2 regions of the Thioalkalivibrio sp. AKL6 genome follow, and region 1 is predicted to be linked to the other one. Evidence: riboswitches for the same ligand, from Rfam matches in the RefSeq annotation. Region 1 holds a riboswitch; the other holds the start of a gene.
The links. Region 1 has a riboswitch for cobalamin ahead of D575_RS0111195 (porin). Riboswitches for the same ligand answer to the same signal wherever they lie in the genome.
Positions count from the first base shown of each region.

Region 1 (8,578 bases):
CACATCATGGATGGCGTCAACACCATCTTCCAGCTCATCCTGCTGGACGCCCTGGAAGCCAGCGACATCGCGCCCGAACAGCGCCTGGCGATGGCCGACGAGGCGCTGGCAGGCTGCCGCAAGCGAGGCGACCTCGCCTTCGAACCGGCCATCCGCCGGCTGCGCGCCGTCGCCCTGCTCGCCAACAGCGACGGGAAAGACGACAACGGCTGGCAGGAACTAGAAAGCGCGCGCCGCATCGCCCACGAACAGGGCAACCCCAACATCGAACGCCAGGCCCTGCTCGATTACGCCCGATTCGCCAGCGAGCCCCAGGTGCAATCCTGGGCCGAACGCGAACTCTTGCGCATCAACCACTGCATCATCCCGCGCCCGCACCCCGACGAACCCCGCCAGCGCGATCCCCGCCTCGCCTGACATCATCCGCCGGGACAAGCGCCCGGCGGCCAAGGCGCTACCGGTGTGATCCCAACACCACAAAAGAAAAGGCCCGAACCTTGCGGTTCGGGCCTTTTCGGGATATGGCGTCCCCACGGGGATTCGAACCCCGGTCGCCGCCGTGAAAGGGCGGTGTCCTAGGCCTCTAGACGATGGGGACGTAGAGGCAACGTCTTCTTCTTACTTCCGTCTTACTCGGGTGGGCCCTTGGGCCGGTCTTCCTCGCTACCTGGTGCGCGATGCAGAAGCGTCGTCACCAGACCGTTGAACACCAGCAAAAACCCGACCGGCACCAGCGCGATGAGGGGCTTCGACCAGGTCTGTTCCCCGGTGAGCATCAGCCCGAATCCGCCGATCAATCCGATCACTGCCAGCACCAATCCAACGTAGAGCGATATGACTCCAAAACGATGCATTAATGAACTCGCAGTACCCCTGAGTGGTGGAGCCAGGCGGGATCGAACCGCCGACCTCCTGCATGCCATGCAGGCGCTCTCCCAGCTGAGCTATGGCCCCGTGTCAGGCGAGCGCGTACTGTAGCCAGCACCCCCAAATGTGTCAACCCGCTGCGGCGGAAATTTTCTGCAACGCACGGTCGATACGGGCCAGAACGCGCTCGCGACCAATGAGCACCAACGTATCATCGATGGGCGGGGACACCGTACCCCCGGTCAGGGCCACTCGCAGGGGCTGCGCCACCTTGCCGAGCTTGAGCTCCAGACGCTCGCCGGTATGCACCACCACCTCGTGCAGCGCCTCCTTCTCCCACGCCCCGAGAGCGCTGAAGCCATCGTGCAGGGTTTGCAGCACGGGCTGCGCCTCGGCGGTCAGCTGCTTGCGCGCCGCCTTCTCGTCGTAGTCCTCGAACTCGCGATAGAAATACACGCTGTTCTCGGCCATCTCGCGCAGGGTACGCGCCCGTTCGCGCTGCGCGATGACCACATCGCGCAGTTCCGGCCCCTTGGAGGGATCGATCCCCAGCTGCCCCAGGTGCCAGCCCAGTTCCAGCGCGACGTGGTCCGGGTCCAGCGTCTTGATGTAGTGCTGGTTCAGCCACAGGAGCTTGTCCGGGTTGATGGCGGAGGCGGACTGGTTCACGTCCTTGATGTCGAACAGCCGAACCAGTTCGTCCAGTCCGAAGATCTCTTGGTCGCCATGCGCCCAGCCCAGACGCACCAGATAGTTGAGCAGGGCCTCCGGCAGGTAGCCCTCGTCGCGGTACTGCATGACCGACACCGCGCCATGGCGCTTGGACAGCTTGGCACCATCCGGGCCCATGATCATCGGCAGGTGGCCATAGCGCGGCGGCTCCACCCCCAGCGCCTTGAGGATGTTGATCTGGCGCGGCGTGTTGTTCAGGTGATCGTCGCCGCGCACCACGTGGGTGATGCCCATATCCATGTCGTCGACCACCACCGTCAGGTTGTAGGTCGGCGAGCCATCCGAGCGGGCGATGATGAGGTCATCCAGCTCGTGATTCTGGAACGCGACCTTCCCGCGCACCATGTCGTCAACGACCGTCACGCCCTCGTCCGGGGTACGAAAGCGGATGACCGGCTCCACGCCCTCGCGCGGCTCGGTACGGGCGCGGCAGCGACCGTCGTAGCGCGGCTTCTCCTTGCGCGCCTTCTGCTCCTCGCGCATCGCGTCCAGCTCTTCCTTCGAGCAGTAGCAGCGGTAGGCATGCCCGGCGGCCATCAGCTGATCGATCACCTCCCGGTACCGGTCGAAGCGCTCGGTCTGATAGAACGGGCCCTGATCGTAGGTCAGACCCAGCCAGTTCATGCCTTCCAGGATCGCGTTCACCGACTCCGCAGTGCTGCGCTCGAGATCGGTGTCCTCAATGCGGAGCACGAAGTCGCCGCCATGGTGGCGGGCATACAGCCAGGAGAAGAGCGCGGTACGGGCACCACCGATGTGGAGATAGCCGGTGGGACTGGGAGCAAAGCGGGTACGGAAACTCATGCGCAGGACACTCGATTACGGGTAGTGAGCAAAGGCGCCTAGGGTAGCAGAACGCTACAGGGCGATAACCCGGCAGCCCGGTTTCCGCCGGCTATACTCGAGACAGGCCAACACACGGGCCCCTATCGCCCGAAGGAGTCGTGATGAAATCCGTTTCGCTCACCCGCCTCGCGACCATCGCTCTGGTCACTGGAGGATTCGCCCTGGCCGCAAGCAGTGCGGCCAGCACGGACCGCGTTCCGGCGCCCGAAGGGGCCGAGGTGTACTTCATCAGCCCGCAGGAGGGCGACACCGTCGAGAGTCCCGTGCGGATCCAGATGGGCCTGCGCGGCATGGGCGTGGCCCCGGCCGGCGTCGAGGCCGACAACACCGGGCATCACCACCTGTTGGTGAACCAGCCGCTGGACGAGGTCGACCTGGATGCCTCGCTCCCCTTCTCCGACCACAAGCGCCACTTCGGAGGCGGTCAGACGGAAGGCGAAATCGAACTGGAACCAGGCACCCACACCCTGCAATTGCTCTTCATGGACTACCGCCACCTCAGCTTCGACCCGCCAGTGACCTCCGACAAGATCACCATCACCGTCGAATAGGCGACACAAAAAAGCCCCCTCCGGACCCGGAGGGGGCTTGTCATCGCCAGTGGCAACCGGTCGCTTACGGCAGTGACGGGATCTCGAACTGCGGCATGTCACCGGTCAGCGCGTGCATGAAGGCCTCCAGGTCCGCGACTTCATCGTCGCTAAACTCCATGCCCAGCATCTCCTGCCCCATGATGCGGATCGCCTCGTCCAGCGTGGCGGTCTCGCCGTTGTTCATATAGGGGTAGGTCAGCGCCACGTTGCGCAGGGTCGGGGTCTTGAAGGCAAAGCGATCACTCTCCTCCCCGGTCACCAGGTAACGGCCCTCGTCTTCCGACCCCGGCACCTGGATGCGATGGAAGTGGCTGTCGGTGAGTGCCGGGCCACGGTGGCAGGCGACGCAGCCGTTATCCGCGAACAGCTTCATGCCGCGCATTTGCTGCTCGCTCATCGCGCCCTCGTCCCCAACCAGCCAGCGGTCCAGCGGCGAGTTCGGGGTATTCAGCGTCCGCTGGAAGGTGGCCAGCGCATGGGCCACGTGATCGGCATTGATCACGTTGTCACCGTCATAGTCCGGATAGGCGGCCTGGAACTTCTCCTGGTACTCGTTGAACTCTTCCAGACGCTCGATTGCGTCCTCCAGCGGCATCGCCATCTCGATCGCGTCCTGGATCGGACCCAGCGCCTGGCCTTCCAGGTCGTCCTCGCGGCCATCCCAGAACTGCGCCGTGAAAAAGCCGGAGTTCAATACCGTCGGGGTGTTGCGCTCGCCGACCTGACCGTCATGGCCCACCGCGCGCGGGATACGGTCCGCCCAGCCCAGCGCCGGGTTGTGGCAGGTCGCGCAGGAGATCACGCCGGAGCTGGAGATGCGCGGCTCGAAGAACAGCATCTTGCCCAGCTCGATCTTTTCTTTCGTCATCGAGTTATCCGCCGGGATCGGCGGCAGCGCCGGCAGCGGCTCGAACACATCCCGGTACTGCGAGTAGTCGGTATCCGCCACGGCGGGCGCGGCCACGCCCAGCGCCAGGGCGGTGCAGGCCGAAAAGATGGCGCTACGAAGATAAGAACGTCGAATCATGGCGCGTCTCCCTGAGATTGGATCGGTGTCGGCGAAGACCGATATAGACTCGGTCCAAATCACCTGAATCCCACCCTATCGACCCGGTATTCGATCGACCAGCGAAATCAGCCCGCCCGTTGATCCAGATCAATCATTGCGGTTGGTCGCTCATCAAACGCGCCTCTTGCCGGCCTGTTTGCACACCAGTACCCTTCGCCCCGCCTCCAGGTGCCCTGGCGTTCCATCGCCGGGGATAATCGGGAAGCCGGTGCGCGAACTGCCGTTCGCAATGCCGGCACTGCCCCCGCAACGGTAGGTGAAGACAACGGATCGACAACCACTGCGCCGCAATTCGGCGTGGGAAGGCGATCCGCCCGGGCACCCCCGCCCGCTTCACGAGTCCGGAGACCGGCCAGGAGGAACCCTGACGCTGCGGCGGGCAAGCGGTCGGGTCGGGCTCGCTGTGTCTATAGTCCCCGACCTCCCCTGGCCCACCCAGCGTCATTCCATCCACGGCGCACGGGGTGTGCGTCCCAGGGAGAATGACTTTGAACAAACCGACCCGACGACCCGGCCGGCCGCCACTCCTGGCTCCGGCCCCGACCCTTCTCGGCCTGTTGATCGCCAGTGGCGGGGCTTCCCCCCTCCAGGCACAGTTCGAATTCGGAAGCGAAGCCGACGACTTCGCCATCACCCTGGACCCGCTCATCCAGGGCCGCTACGCCATCGAGCGGGGCGACGAGGGAACCACCACCGAATTCGACTTTCGCCGCGCCTGGCTGGATACGACGGGCACCCTCTTCCACCCCGATCTTAGTTTTCGCCTGCAGCCCGACTTCAGCAGCGGCGAGCTCTCGATGCGCGATGTCTGGCTCCAATACGCGCTGACCGAGTCCCTCGACCTGCGCGCCGGCCAGTTCACCGTGCCCTTCGGTCTGCCGCGGGACATCGGCGGCCCCAACCGGCTGTTCACCGAGTTGAGCATCGCGGGGAATCAGTTCGAGGTCCCGGCCGGACGCGATACCGGCGTCACCCTACTGGGGGGCGACGGCGACGACCGGGCCTGGGCCATCGGCGTGTTTGACGGTCGCGGCCGCCTTGACCAGCGGGATGACCGACCGTCCACCTCCGGCCACCTGTTCAGCGCTCGGGGGGCCTGGGCACCGGTAGGTACCCTTCCGCGCGACAACACGACCGTCGGCAAGCCGGTCGAGCATACGGTGGCCCACGGCGTCGGCCTGCAGGCGGCGAACCGCAACCACCTGCGCGACTGGACTCGCGGACGGGAGAACCAGGTAAATCAGCAACGCGCCGACTGGGTCACCGCAACGGCCGACAGCGTCGTCAAGTTTGCCCGCACCGCCATTTCAGTCGCCGCCTTCCGCCGCGACGTATCGCCCGATCACGGTCCCTCCTACCACGACCTGGGCGCCGAACTCGAGCTGGCCCAGGCACTGCCCTGGGAGGGGCTAGAGGTCGCCGCGCGCCACGCTGTGCTGCGCCACGACGCCGGCGACGACCTCGGCACCGACGAGCGCTGGCAGCGCGAATGGGGCGCCGGCCTCAACTGGTATCACCGCGGCCAGCGACAAAAGACCCAATTGATGTGGCTGGACCGCGACGCTGGCACTTCAGACTGGGAGCTGCACTTGCAGCACCAGTTCCGCTTCTGAAACCGGAAAGGAGATCCGACATGACTAGAACCACCTTCACACCGGCCCTCCGGGTCACCGGCCTTGTCCTGATCCTGCTCGCCGCCACCGTCGCCCATGCCGGCGAGGTGACGCTTCCGATGCCCGGGCCCTGGGGTGACGACTACAGCGAGACCCTGGACGACCCGGACACAGTGGACGCCACCGAGGCCTTCCAGCGCTTCCGTCAGCAGAGCATGCAGGGCACATCCGCCACCTACCGCAGCATCGAGCAGATCCTGCGTTATGGCGCACCATTCGCCGGACGTCTGCCCGATCTGGCCGAGGAACTGGCGCGCCGCGCCGACGACATCGAAACCTGGTTCGCACGCGAGACACCCGCGCGGCACGGCGAACCCGGAGCCCTGCCCGCGGCCTGGGAAGACCCGGACTTCGCCGAGTACAAGGCCGCCTACCGCGAGGCCGCCCAACAACTACAGCGCAAGGTGGAGTCGGCCGAGGACCTGGGGAACGAAGACTTCCAGCTTCGCGCCACCGAGGCCCTGAACGGCGTGCGCCACCATTGCCTGGCCTGTCACGACAACTACCGCCGCCGCTGAACCGGGTAGGAACCAAGGGGCCGCCTGGCGGCCCCTTTCCGTAATCCTGACCAGGAAGCAACCACCTTCGCCTGCAAGCAGGCTGCCACATCGCCGTGAACCGCAAGACACAAGGAGCCTGCTTGCAGGCGAACACCGGGGCCTCCACAACGCTCACCGGGATCGTCCCTGCCTGCGGAAGATCGAAGACGCGACGCTTAGTCCCCGTCCATGCCCCGATAACGGCGCACGTGCGCCGGGTCGTACAGCGCACTGTCGCGGAAATCGCCCGGATCCAGCGCCGGCCCCACCAGGATCAGCGCCGAACGCCGCGTGGTCAGGGCCACTGCCCGTTCCACGATATTGCCCAGCGAACCGCGCACCACGGTCTCGTCCGGCCAGCTGGCGCGGAAGACGATCGCCACCGGACAGTCGCAGCCGTAGTGCGGACGCAGGTCCTCGACCACGGTCTCGATATTGTGCAGCGATAGGTGGATCGCCAGGGTCGCCCCGGTCGCGGCGAAAGCCTCCAGCCGTTCGCGCTCCGGCATCGACGAGGCCCGTCCCGGCGTACGCGTCAGCACCACCGACTGTGCCACCTCCGGCACGGTCAGTTCGCGCCCCAGGGTCGCCGCGGCCGCGGAAAACGCCGGCACGCCCGGGGTGATGGTGTAGTCGATCCCGGCCGCCTCCAGGCGGCGGATCTGTTCGCCCAGGGCGCTGTACACCGACAGATCGCCGGAATGCAGTCGTGCGACATCCTCACCGGCCGCATGCGCGCGCTGGATCTCGTCCATGATCGCGTCCAGCGTCAACGGCGCGGTGTTGATCACACGCGCCCCCTCCGGCGCATGCTCCAGCACGGCCTCGGGTACCAGTGAACCCGCGTACAGGCATACCGGACAGGCCGCAATGCGATCGCGCCCGCGCAGGGTCAGCAGGTCCGCGGCACCCGGCCCCGCTCCGACAAAATGAACCGTCATGATGACTCCTTGGATAGGTGATGGGCATCGACCCAGGCCACCGCACAGCTGGCCCGCGCTGACAGACGACGCGGCAACAGCAAACGCGCGCCTGCGCCGGCTGCCGCCAGCGCCGCCGCCTCGGCCACCGACCCGACATCGGCGGTTGCACGTGCCCGCCGCGACTCCGTAAGCACTACGCCGTCGCAGTCCGCCAGCGCGGCCGCGGACAGAAATACGAGTTCCAGTTCCAGCTCGCACGCCACCGTCGCCAGCATGGCGCTGTCGCTCTTGTGCGCCGGCGCCGCCAGCTGCCGGGCCCCGATCGCCCCGGCACGCTCCACTCCCGGCATGGCGCGGGCCTCGGCCAGAACCGCACGAATCAGACCCTCCAGCTCCCGCGTCGTACAGGCAGAGGCAAAGCCGACGCCTGGCACGACCCAGGATCCCGCCTGGTTCAACTCCGGTGCAGGGACCACAGGGTCACCGGCCGCAGCGGTTTCCAGCCCGACATCGCGCCCAGCGGTTCCGAGCGACTCACATTGATCCGTGTCAGCTCGCCACCATGGCGCTCGCGCGTCGCCGCCAGCACCGCATCGCCTTCCACCGTCACGCTGTTGGCGACCAGGCGCCCCCCCGGGCGCAGGCTCTCCACGCAGTGTTCCACCAGCCCGGGCATCGTCAGCCCACCCCCGATGAAGATCGCGTCGGGGGCAGACAGATCATCCAGCGCCTCCGGCGCGCGCCCGGAGATACATTGCAGGGCCGGGACCCCTAGGGCACGCGCATTGCGCCGGACCCGCTCCAGCCGCTCCGCACGCGGCTCGATGGCCACGGCGCGGTTCGCTGGATCCGCCAGCATCCACTCGATACCGACAGACCCCGACCCGGCGCCAATGTCCCACAGGCACTCGCCACGCCCGGGCGCCAGCAGGGCCAGCGTTACCGCACGCACCTCGCGCTTGGTAATCTGCCCGTCCTGCTCGAATTGATCCTCCGGCCGGCCGGCGCTCGCCGCGATCACGGAGGCCGTCGAGGACGCACGGCATTCCAGGGCGATCGTGTTCAGCGGATCCACCCCACATGTCCTCCATTCCGCCACCGTGGCGGCCTCTACGCGCTCCGAGGCCCCGTCCAGTTGTTCCAGAACGGTCAGGGTCGAGGCCCCGAAACCCAATTCATCGAGCCACTGGGCCAACTCGCCAGGCGTCTCACCGTCGCGGCTGAGGATCAGCAGCCGCGCGCCGTCGTGCAGCCACGGGCGCAGCGCCTCCATGGGCCGGCCGTGGACCGACAGGCAGCGGGTCTCCTGTAGCGGCCAGCCCATGCGCGCGGCGGC
Region 1 is NZ_AQXS01000011.1:96,994-105,571, forward strand. It holds gene D575_RS0111160 (AAA family ATPase) at 1-417, shown strand, start outside; tRNA gene D575_RS0111165 (tRNA-Glu) at 523-598, opposite strand; gene D575_RS0111170 (hypothetical protein) at 630-854, opposite strand; tRNA gene D575_RS0111175 (tRNA-Ala) at 879-954, opposite strand; gene gltX (glutamate--tRNA ligase) at 997-2,403, opposite strand; gene D575_RS0111185 (DUF4399 domain-containing protein) at 2,547-2,996, shown strand; gene D575_RS0111190 (cytochrome-c peroxidase) at 3,061-4,065, opposite strand; cobalamin riboswitch at 4,257-4,479, shown strand; gene D575_RS0111195 (porin) at 4,590-5,720, shown strand; gene D575_RS0111200 (cytochrome c) at 5,741-6,298, shown strand; gene cobM (precorrin-4 C(11)-methyltransferase) at 6,496-7,260, opposite strand; gene D575_RS0111210 (cobalamin biosynthesis protein) at 7,257-7,700, opposite strand; gene D575_RS0111215 (bifunctional cobalt-precorrin-7 (C(5))-methyltransferase/cobalt-precorrin-6B (C(15))-methyltransferase) at 7,697-8,578, opposite strand, start outside.

Region 2 (8,578 bases), on a different contig from region 1:
AACTTGCGGGATGCTGGGCCGGCTCGAGCTCAGTCCATGCTGGCCGGTTCGGCGGCGAGCTGGCCGGACTGGTAGTCGCTGATGGCCTGTTCGATCTCGTCGGAGGTGTTCATCACGAACGGGCCGTAGTGGGCGATCGGTTCGCCCAGCGGCCGCCCCTTGAACAGCAGTACCCGGGCATCCTGCTGCGCGATCAGGTGGATCTGGGTGTGGCCGTGCCAGACGCCCAGTTGGCCCGTGCCGAGGCCGGTCAGCTCGCCGTCGAACACGTAGGCCAGCACACGATCCTCCAGTTGCACCGCAAGCGACAGGCGATAGCCGGCCGGTAGTGTGAGGTCGGCCATGGCGGCGCCTTCGCCGATCTGCGGCAGCGCGCCTTCGGTGTCCCCGGCGCTGGTCTGCCAGGAGCCGGCAATGGCCTTGAAGCGCAGCGAATCGTCGTCTTCCGGCAGGTGACGCATCGCGTCGGCGCGTACGTCGCGGTAGCGCGGCGGGTCCATCTTGCGCGCGGCGGGCAGGTTTACCCAAAGCTGGAAGCCGTGCAGGCCGTCCGCGTCCAAAAGCGGCATCTCGGAGTGGATTACGCCACGCCCGGCACTCATCCACTGGGCCTCGCCGGCCTCGACGCGGCCCTGGTTGCCCATGGAGTCCTCGTGGGTGAGCCCGCCATGGACCAGGTAGGTCAGCGTCTCGAAACCGCGGTGCGGGTGCGAGGGGAAGCCGCCGATGTAGTCCTCCTGGGCGCTGGCGTTCAGTTCGTCCAGCATCAGGAAGGGATCCAGCCCGCCACTAAAATCATGGATGCGCCGAATCTTCACCCCGGCCCCGTCCTGGGTGGGATGAGAGGTCTTCACGCTGTCCGGCGGTGTCGGGTTCATGGCGTTCTCCTTCGCAACAGATCTGCACCATACCGACCATGAAACGAAAAGAAAATTGCATCGTTTCCCGTCATGGGGCGTTCTGTCAGGTGGCCGAAAGCTCCCAGGAATCGGCGAACATCTCCAGGCTTTCGATGAAATCGGGATCGTGTTCCTGGCGATTGATGGTCAGGTGCAGGATGACGGCGTGGGCGGCGGGCGGATGACCCGTGGTCAACGTCCAGGCGAGGCCATTCGGGCATTCCGGAAGGGAAAAGCGAACGCCACCGTTGATGACTTCCCGATGGACGCGAAACTCGCCCCACAGGCAGTACACGACGCCGGCATCCGGGCCCTCGTCGGCGATCAGCGTATCGATCGCGCCGCTGGCGTCGGGTAATGCGGGCACGGTGAGGCTTCGTTGCAGGCTTTCGGCATCCAGATCGGAATGCAGGGTGCGGAAGAATTCCATGGGGACTACTCGTTGCGCGGCAGGAAGACGGGCAGGCCGTCCACCTCGCCCACGCTCAGGCGTTGGTTGTACAGGCGCTCCAGTGCGCTGGGCACCAGCATGGTGGCCGTGGGGCCCCAGCACGCCTGTCCGTCAGGGAATAGCAGTAGCAAGTGATCGCAGTAGCGCGCCGCGAGGTTGACGTCGTGCAGGACCAACACCGCGCCTCGGTCTTCCTGACCGACGATGGACTGCACGCGGTTGAGCACGGCCACCTGATGATGCAGGTCCAGCTGGCTGGTGGGTTCGTCCAGCAGGAGCAGGCTGGGGTCCTGCGTCAGCACGGTCGCGATTGCCAGGCGCTGGCGTTCCCCGCCGGACAAGGTGTCCACCATGCGGTCCTCGAGGTCGGCGAGATCCATCGCCGCGAGTGCCGCCCGGGCGCGGGCGTAGTCCTCGGAAGATTCGATATCCCAGGGCCGCAGATACGGGTGGCGTCCGATCAGGGCCGTCTCCAGCACCGTGGCGGGAAAGCCGTCGTGGTGGGTCTGGAAGACCAGGCCCAGGCGACGGGCCAGTTCCGCGCGGGCGAGGGTCGCAATGGATTGTCCCTTGACCTTGATGGTTCCGGCACGCGCGGCCCGCAGGCCGGCGAGGGTCTGCAGGAGGGTGCTCTTGCCGGCCCCATTCGGCCCCAGGATGCCCCAGCACTGGCCCGGATCCACCGTCAGGTCCAACGGCGATCCGGGCGGCCGCTCGGGCACGTCGATGACGAGCTCATGCGTGGCGAGCAGGGTCTTGGGCCCCGGTTCCTGGTGGACGCTGCGCGCGCCCAGGCCCAGCGTGTCGTGTGGCTGGGTCGCTGCGGGGGCGGGGGAAGGCGTACGCGGCATCAGCGGCTCCGGTAGAGCAGGAACAGGAACACCGGGACACCCAGCATCGCGGTGATGACGCCCACCGGCAATTGTTCCGGGGCAATGATCGTCCGGGCCAGGGTGTCGGCCAGGGTGAGGAGGATGCCCCCGCCCAGGGCCGAGGCCGGGAGGATCACGCGCTGGTCGTTGCCAAAGATCAGACGCAGCATGTGTGGCACGATCAGCCCGACAAAGCCAACCGCGCCGACCTGGGTGACTGCGGTCGCGGTGATCAGGGCCGCCACCACATAGATCGTCCATTCCACCGGGCGTACGGCCACTCCGAGGGCCGCGGCCTGCATGGGCCCGCGCGCCAGGACGTTCAGGGTGCGGCCAAATGGCAGGGCGAGCAGCGCGACGACCACGAGTACGCCCCAGGCCGGGTAGGGGTTGCGGGCATGGGAGACGTCGCCCATTAGCCAGTACAGCATGCCCGGGAGCTCCGCAGTGGGGCTGACCGCGAGGATGAAACTGATCATCGCGCCCCAGCCGGCGGCCACCACGACACCGGTCAGCAGCAGGCGGGTCGGGGTCCAGCTGCCCGTGCCGTGGGCCAGGCCGAACACCAGAATGGTGGACAGCAGGGCGCCCACGAAGGCCGCGGCCGAGACCGAGAACATGGACAGCCCCGCGAGCATCGCCAGCAAGGCGCCCACCGAGGCACCGCCAGAGAGCCCCAGCACGTAGGGATCGGCCAGTGGATTGCGTAGCAGAACCTGCATCAGCGCTCCGGCCAGGCCCAGCAACCCGCCGGCGGCGAACGCGGCCAGCGCGCGCGGCAGGCGCAGATCCAGTACCAGGGTGCTGTGCAGTCGCGAGGCCTCGCCGAAGAAGACACTCAGGAGGTCAGGGAACGGAATCTGCACGCTGCCGTAGGCCAGTGCCACCAGAACGGAGAGCACAGACGCGGGCAACAGCACGCCCAGGGCCAGGAGGAACGAACGGGTCAAGCGGTAGCCCTCCGCTCCAGGCGGACGAAGCGGTAGGTTGCCGGAACGGCGGGAGCGCTGCCTTCAGCGCACGTACCACGCTCCTTCATTGGTGTCCCGCGATATCCTTTCCGGGAGACTGCGAGGCGGACCGTCATGGTCATGGGGCGGAACGGCGGGCGCGGGCGCGTTCGAGTTCTTCGCACATCAGGGCCGTGCCTTCCGCGATGCGTCCGGTATGGCGTTGCAGGAGCGAAGGGGGAATGAAGAACAGATTGTCGCGCTGGACCGCGGTCAGGTCCTCCCATTGGCCCCAGGCGACCACCCAGTCGGGACGGTCCTCGCCCATGCCGCCGCCGATGATGACCTCGGGGTCGGCATCCAGTACGGCTTCGCGCCCAATGCGTGGCACCAGGCGGTCGAGATCGCCGAACACGTTCACGCCGCCACACACGGCGATGGCCTCGGCGATCAGGTGGTCGTCATTGACCGTCATCAACGGTTGCTCCCACACCTGATAGAACACGCGAATCGGGTCCCGGTCACCGTACGTGGCGCGGAGCGCGTCCATTCGGCCCAGGAAGTCCTCTGCCGCGGCGTCGCCCTGGTCATGCGTGCCGGCGAGCGTGGCCATGCGCCGCATGCTCGAGGCCACACCCTCGAAGCTGCGTGGTTCCGATACGTACACCGGCAGTCCCAGTTCGCGCAGGCGTTCGACCTGGGAGGCGGAGTTGCCGCTCTTCCACGCGATCACCAGATCGGGGTCCCTTTCCAGTACCCGTTCCAGGTCAATCCGGCTGTAGCCGCCAATCCGCGGGATGGCCTCCGCCTCGGGCGGATAATCGCTGTACTGCGTTGCGCCCACGATGCGGTCCCCCGCACCCACGGCAAACAGCACCTCGGTGATGTGCGGCGCCAGGCTGACGATGCGCTCGGCAGGCTGCTCCAGATGGACCTCGCGGTCATCGTCGTCGGTGACCGTGATTGAGTCCGCCATTGCGATCAGCGGGGTTGAGAGCAGGCCCAGGAGGCAAGCGAGAAGTGGAGTTCGGGAAGTCCAAAATTGCATGATTTTACAGTCGCATTGGATTGGTTGTTCAAGCGCCTTCGAGCCGGCTGGGGAGCCGCCACCTGGCGCTGGACTAGCGGGGCATCATAGCAGCAAGCCTGGGGCGCCTCGGAGCGTCAATTGGTCGGCAGTGGGCTTGCCGCGTATGATTGGCGCCTTGCTACCAGGTGCCCGGGCGACTGATCGCGCGGGTTAAACGGGAAGTCGGTGCAGGCGCGAGATCCTCCGCAGCCCCATTCCGACGCTGCCCCCGCGACGGTAAGCGAGTGGGTTCGAGGGGTGCTTCCGCAGGCCGCTCGGACCTCGACAAGTCGAAAGCCACTGGGCCGAACGCGGCCCGGGAAGGCGACTTGCCGCCCCGGGTTGCCGGGGCCTCGCGAGCCCGGAGACCGGCCTGGACGATGTTTCTGCGACCGCGCGGTGGGCGAGGGTCGGTAGGTGCGGGCCCCTGTGGCCACACCCCGATCCCTCTGCATCCGCGTCGTGTCCCCCTGACGGTAAGCCGATGCAGTCCGAGTTGCCCGCCAATGAGAACCCTTCCTGCCCGGGCGCTGATGCCGGGGGTTCGGGGTTTGCCCAAGATGAGCTTGCGGCCGTCTATCGCGTGATCGCGGAACGCCGGGATATGCGCCATTTTCGGCCGGACCCGGTCGATCCAGCGGTGTTGCGGCGGCTGCTCGAGGCGGCGCATCGCGCGCCGAGCGTGGGCTATATGCAGCCCTGGCGCTTCCTGCGCATTACCGACCCAGCGGTGCGCGAGGCGCTCCACGCCCACGCGGCGGAGGAACAGGCGCGCACCGCCGAGGCCTGTGGCGAGCGCGCGGCCGACGTGCATCGCTTGAAGCTGGAGGGCATCCGCGAGGCGGGCGAGTTGCTGGTCGTGGCCCTGACCGATGGCCGCGAGCGCTACGTGCTCGGCCGGAGGACCCTCCCCGAGATGGACCTCTGTTCGGCCGCGTGTGCGATCCAGAACCTGTGGCTGGCCGCCCGCGCCGAGGGCCTGGGCATGGGCTGGGTCTCCCTGTTCGATCCGGACTGGCTGGCCAACCGGCTGGAGATGCCCGAGGGCGGGTACCCCATTGCCGTGCTGTGCCTCGGGCATGTCGAGCGCTTCTATGACCGGCCGATGCTGGAAACGGCGGGCTGGGACACCCGCCGCCCCTTGGAAGACCTGGTGTTCCAGGATCGCTGGGGTGCGCCGTGCGAGCTGGCCTTGCCCACGGTTGTGCGGGAATCCGCCGCGCGTCCGGATGGGCCATCCGGGGGTGGCAACACATGAGTACCTTTCTGATCCTGATCGGAGCCCTGATCCTGGACCGACTGTTTGGCGACCCACGGCGGTTCCATCCGCTCGCCGGATTCGGCCAGCTCGCGGCCTGGGCCGAATCCCGCTGGCATGCGCCGAGTCGTGTACGCGGAGCGCTCCTTCTCGCGGCGCTGGTCCTGCCCTGGGTGGTGCTGGCCGCACTGGGCACCTCGTTGGCCTGGGGCTGGCTTCTGACGCTGGCGATCCTGACGCTGGCGATTGGCTGGCGCAGCCTGGACGAGCATGCGGAGGTGGTGGCCGAGGCCCTGGAAAAGGATGACCTGTCTGGGGCGCGCACCGGCGTCGGCATGCTGGTCAGTCGCGACACGGCGGCCCTGGACGAGCGTGGGGTGAGTGGCGCGACCATCGAGTCGGTGCTGGAAAACGGCAACGACGCACTGTTCGCCACGATCTTCTGGTTCCTGGTGGCTGGCGCGCCGGGCGTGGTGGCCTATCGCCTAGTGAACACGCTGGATGCGATGTGGGGCTATCGCAATGACCGGTTTCGCTCGTTTGGCTGGGCCGCCGCGCGCCTGGACGATGCCATGAACCTGATCCCCGCCCGCCTGACGGCACTGGGCTATGCCCTGGCCGGTCGTGGCCGGGACGCGCTGCAGTGCTGGCGCGAGCAGGCCGCCGGCTGGAAGAGCCCGAATGCGGGGCCGGTGATGGCCGCAGGGGCGGGTGCGCTGGGCGTGGTCCTGGGCGGAGCGGCGCCCTATGGCGGGCAGCGCGAGTGGCGACCCCGTCTGGGGATGGGCCGCATGCCGGACGCGGCGGGCATTCGCCAGGCGATTACGCTGCTGGATCGTGCGCTGGCCATCTGGATGGCCTTCATTGTGGCCGGGGTGATTGTCGTTGTCCTGTTCTGAGGCCCAATCGATGCAGACGCCGGAGCCGCAGGCACTGATCCAGGTGCACGGGGGCGGTATCCGCCAGGCGGCCGCGCGCTACCGGATCCCCGAGGCCGACTGGCTGGATCTCTCCACGGGCATCAACCCGCATGGCTACCCCGCGGGCGAGCTGCCGCCAGGGGTCTGGGCGCGCCTGCCGGAACCGGACGACGGCCTGGAGGCCGCAGCCGCCGCCTATTACGGGACCGGGGCGCTGCTGCCGGTGCCCGGTTCCCAGGCCGCGATCCAGCTGCTGCCCGCGCTACGGGAAGGCCCTTCGCGCGTGGGCATCCTCGAGCCCAGCTACAACGAACACGCCCGGGCCTGGCACGGGGCCGGGCATGACGTCGTCCCGCTGGGTGGGGATTCGATTGAGGCCGCATTGCCCGGCCTGGACGTGCTGGTGCTGGTCAACCCCAATAACCCGACCGGACAGCGGTTTGACCGCGCGGACCTGCTGGCGTGGCATGCGACCCTGGCCGCGCGCGGCGGCTGGCTGATCGTGGACGAGGCGTTCATGGACGTGACACCCGAGGCGAGCCTGGCGACGGACGCGCCGCGCGAGGGTCTGGTGGTACTGCGCTCGCTGGGCAAGTTCTTTGGCCTGGCCGGGGCGCGCGTGGGATTTGTCATCGCGGAGGACACGCTGCGCACGCGACTGGCCGCCCGGATGGGCCCGTGGGGTCTTGCCGGACCGTCCCGCTGGATCGCCACCCAGGCGCTGTCGGACCGGGCCTGGCAGGCCGAGACACGCGGCATGCTCCAGGCACGTGGTCAGCGCCTGGCGGACTTGCTGCGCGACCAGGGGCTGGAACCCGCCGGCGGCACCGCGCTGTTTCAGTGGTGCCGCGTGGACGATCCCGCAGGCTGGCAGGATCACCTGGGCGCGCAGGGCATCCTCGTGCGGCGGTTTGATGAGCCGGGCAGCCTTCGTTTTGGCCTGCCGGGGCAGGAATACGAATGGAAGCGCCTGGAACAGGCGCTGGGGGCGTCCTGATGGGTACGACGCTGATGGTGCAGGGCACGACCTCGGATGCTGGCAAGAGCGTGCTGGTCGCGGGGCTGGCGCGCGTGCTGCATCGGCGGGGGCTGTCGGTGGTGCCGTTCAAGCCGCAGAACATGGCGCTGAACAGCGCGGTCACGGCCGATGGTGGCGAGATCGGGCGCGCCCAGGCCCTGCAGGCCGCGGCCTGTGGCCTGGACCCGCATACGGACATGAACCCGGTACTGCTCAAGCCCAGTTCGGACCAGGGCGCGCAGGTGATCATCCACGGCCGCCCGGCGGCGGAGCTGGATGCCCGGGCCTACCACGACTACAAGCCAGTGGCGCGCGAGGCGGTGCTGGCATCGCATGGCCGCCTGACCGCACAGTACGACCACGTCCTCGTGGAGGGCGCCGGATCGCCGGCGGAGATCAACCTGCGTGCCGGCGACATTGCCAACATGGGCTTTGCCGAGGCGGTGGACTGCCCGGTGATCCTGGTCGCGGATATCGACCGGGGCGGGGTGTTCGCGCACCTGGTGGGCACGCTGGCGCTTTTGAGCGAGACGGAGCGCGCCCGGGTGCAGGGCTTCGTGATCAACCGCTTTCGCGGCGATATCGGTTTGCTGCAACCCGGCCTGGACTGGCTGGAACAGGAGACCGGCAAGCCGGTGCTCGGCGTGATTCCGTACCTGCACGGGCTTTATCTGGATGCCGAGGACGCCCTGCCGCGCGAGGCGATGCCTTCGACGCCCGCGGACGCGCTGAAGGTGGTCGTGCCGGCACTGCCGCGCATCTCCAACCATACGGATTTCGATCCGCTGCGCCTGCATCCGGCAGTGGACCTGCGCTTTGTCGGTCCAGGCGAAGCCCTGCAACCGGCGGATCTGGTCATCCTGCCGGGCTCGAAGTCCGTGCGCGCCGATCTCGCCTGGTTGCGCGAACAGGGCTGGGAAGAAGCGTTGCAGCGGCATGCGCGCTATGGCGGAAAGATGCTGGGCATCTGCGGCGGTTTCCAGATGCTGGGGCGTGCCGTGCACGATCCCGATGGGGTGGAGGGCCAGTCGGGCTCCACGCCGGGGCTGGGCTGGCTGGATATCGAGACCCGGCTCGCACCCGAGAAGCACCTGGAGCGGGTTCGCGGAGATCGCGTACTGGACCGAGAAGCCGGCGTAGA
Region 2 is NZ_AQXS01000010.1:232,013-240,590, forward strand. It holds gene D575_RS0109080 (pirin family protein) at 30-878, opposite strand; gene D575_RS0109085 (hypothetical protein) at 964-1,329, opposite strand; gene D575_RS0109090 (ABC transporter ATP-binding protein) at 1,335-2,201, opposite strand; gene D575_RS0109095 (iron ABC transporter permease) at 2,201-3,172, opposite strand; gene D575_RS0109100 (cobalamin-binding protein) at 3,312-4,148, opposite strand; cobalamin riboswitch at 4,369-4,633, shown strand; gene bluB (5,6-dimethylbenzimidazole synthase) at 4,726-5,499, shown strand; gene cbiB (adenosylcobinamide-phosphate synthase CbiB) at 5,496-6,398, shown strand; gene cobD (threonine-phosphate decarboxylase CobD) at 6,409-7,416, shown strand; gene D575_RS0109120 (cobyric acid synthase) at 7,416-8,578, shown strand, end outside.
Region 2: another riboswitch for cobalamin. It lies ahead of bluB (5,6-dimethylbenzimidazole synthase); the one in region 1 lies ahead of D575_RS0111195 (porin).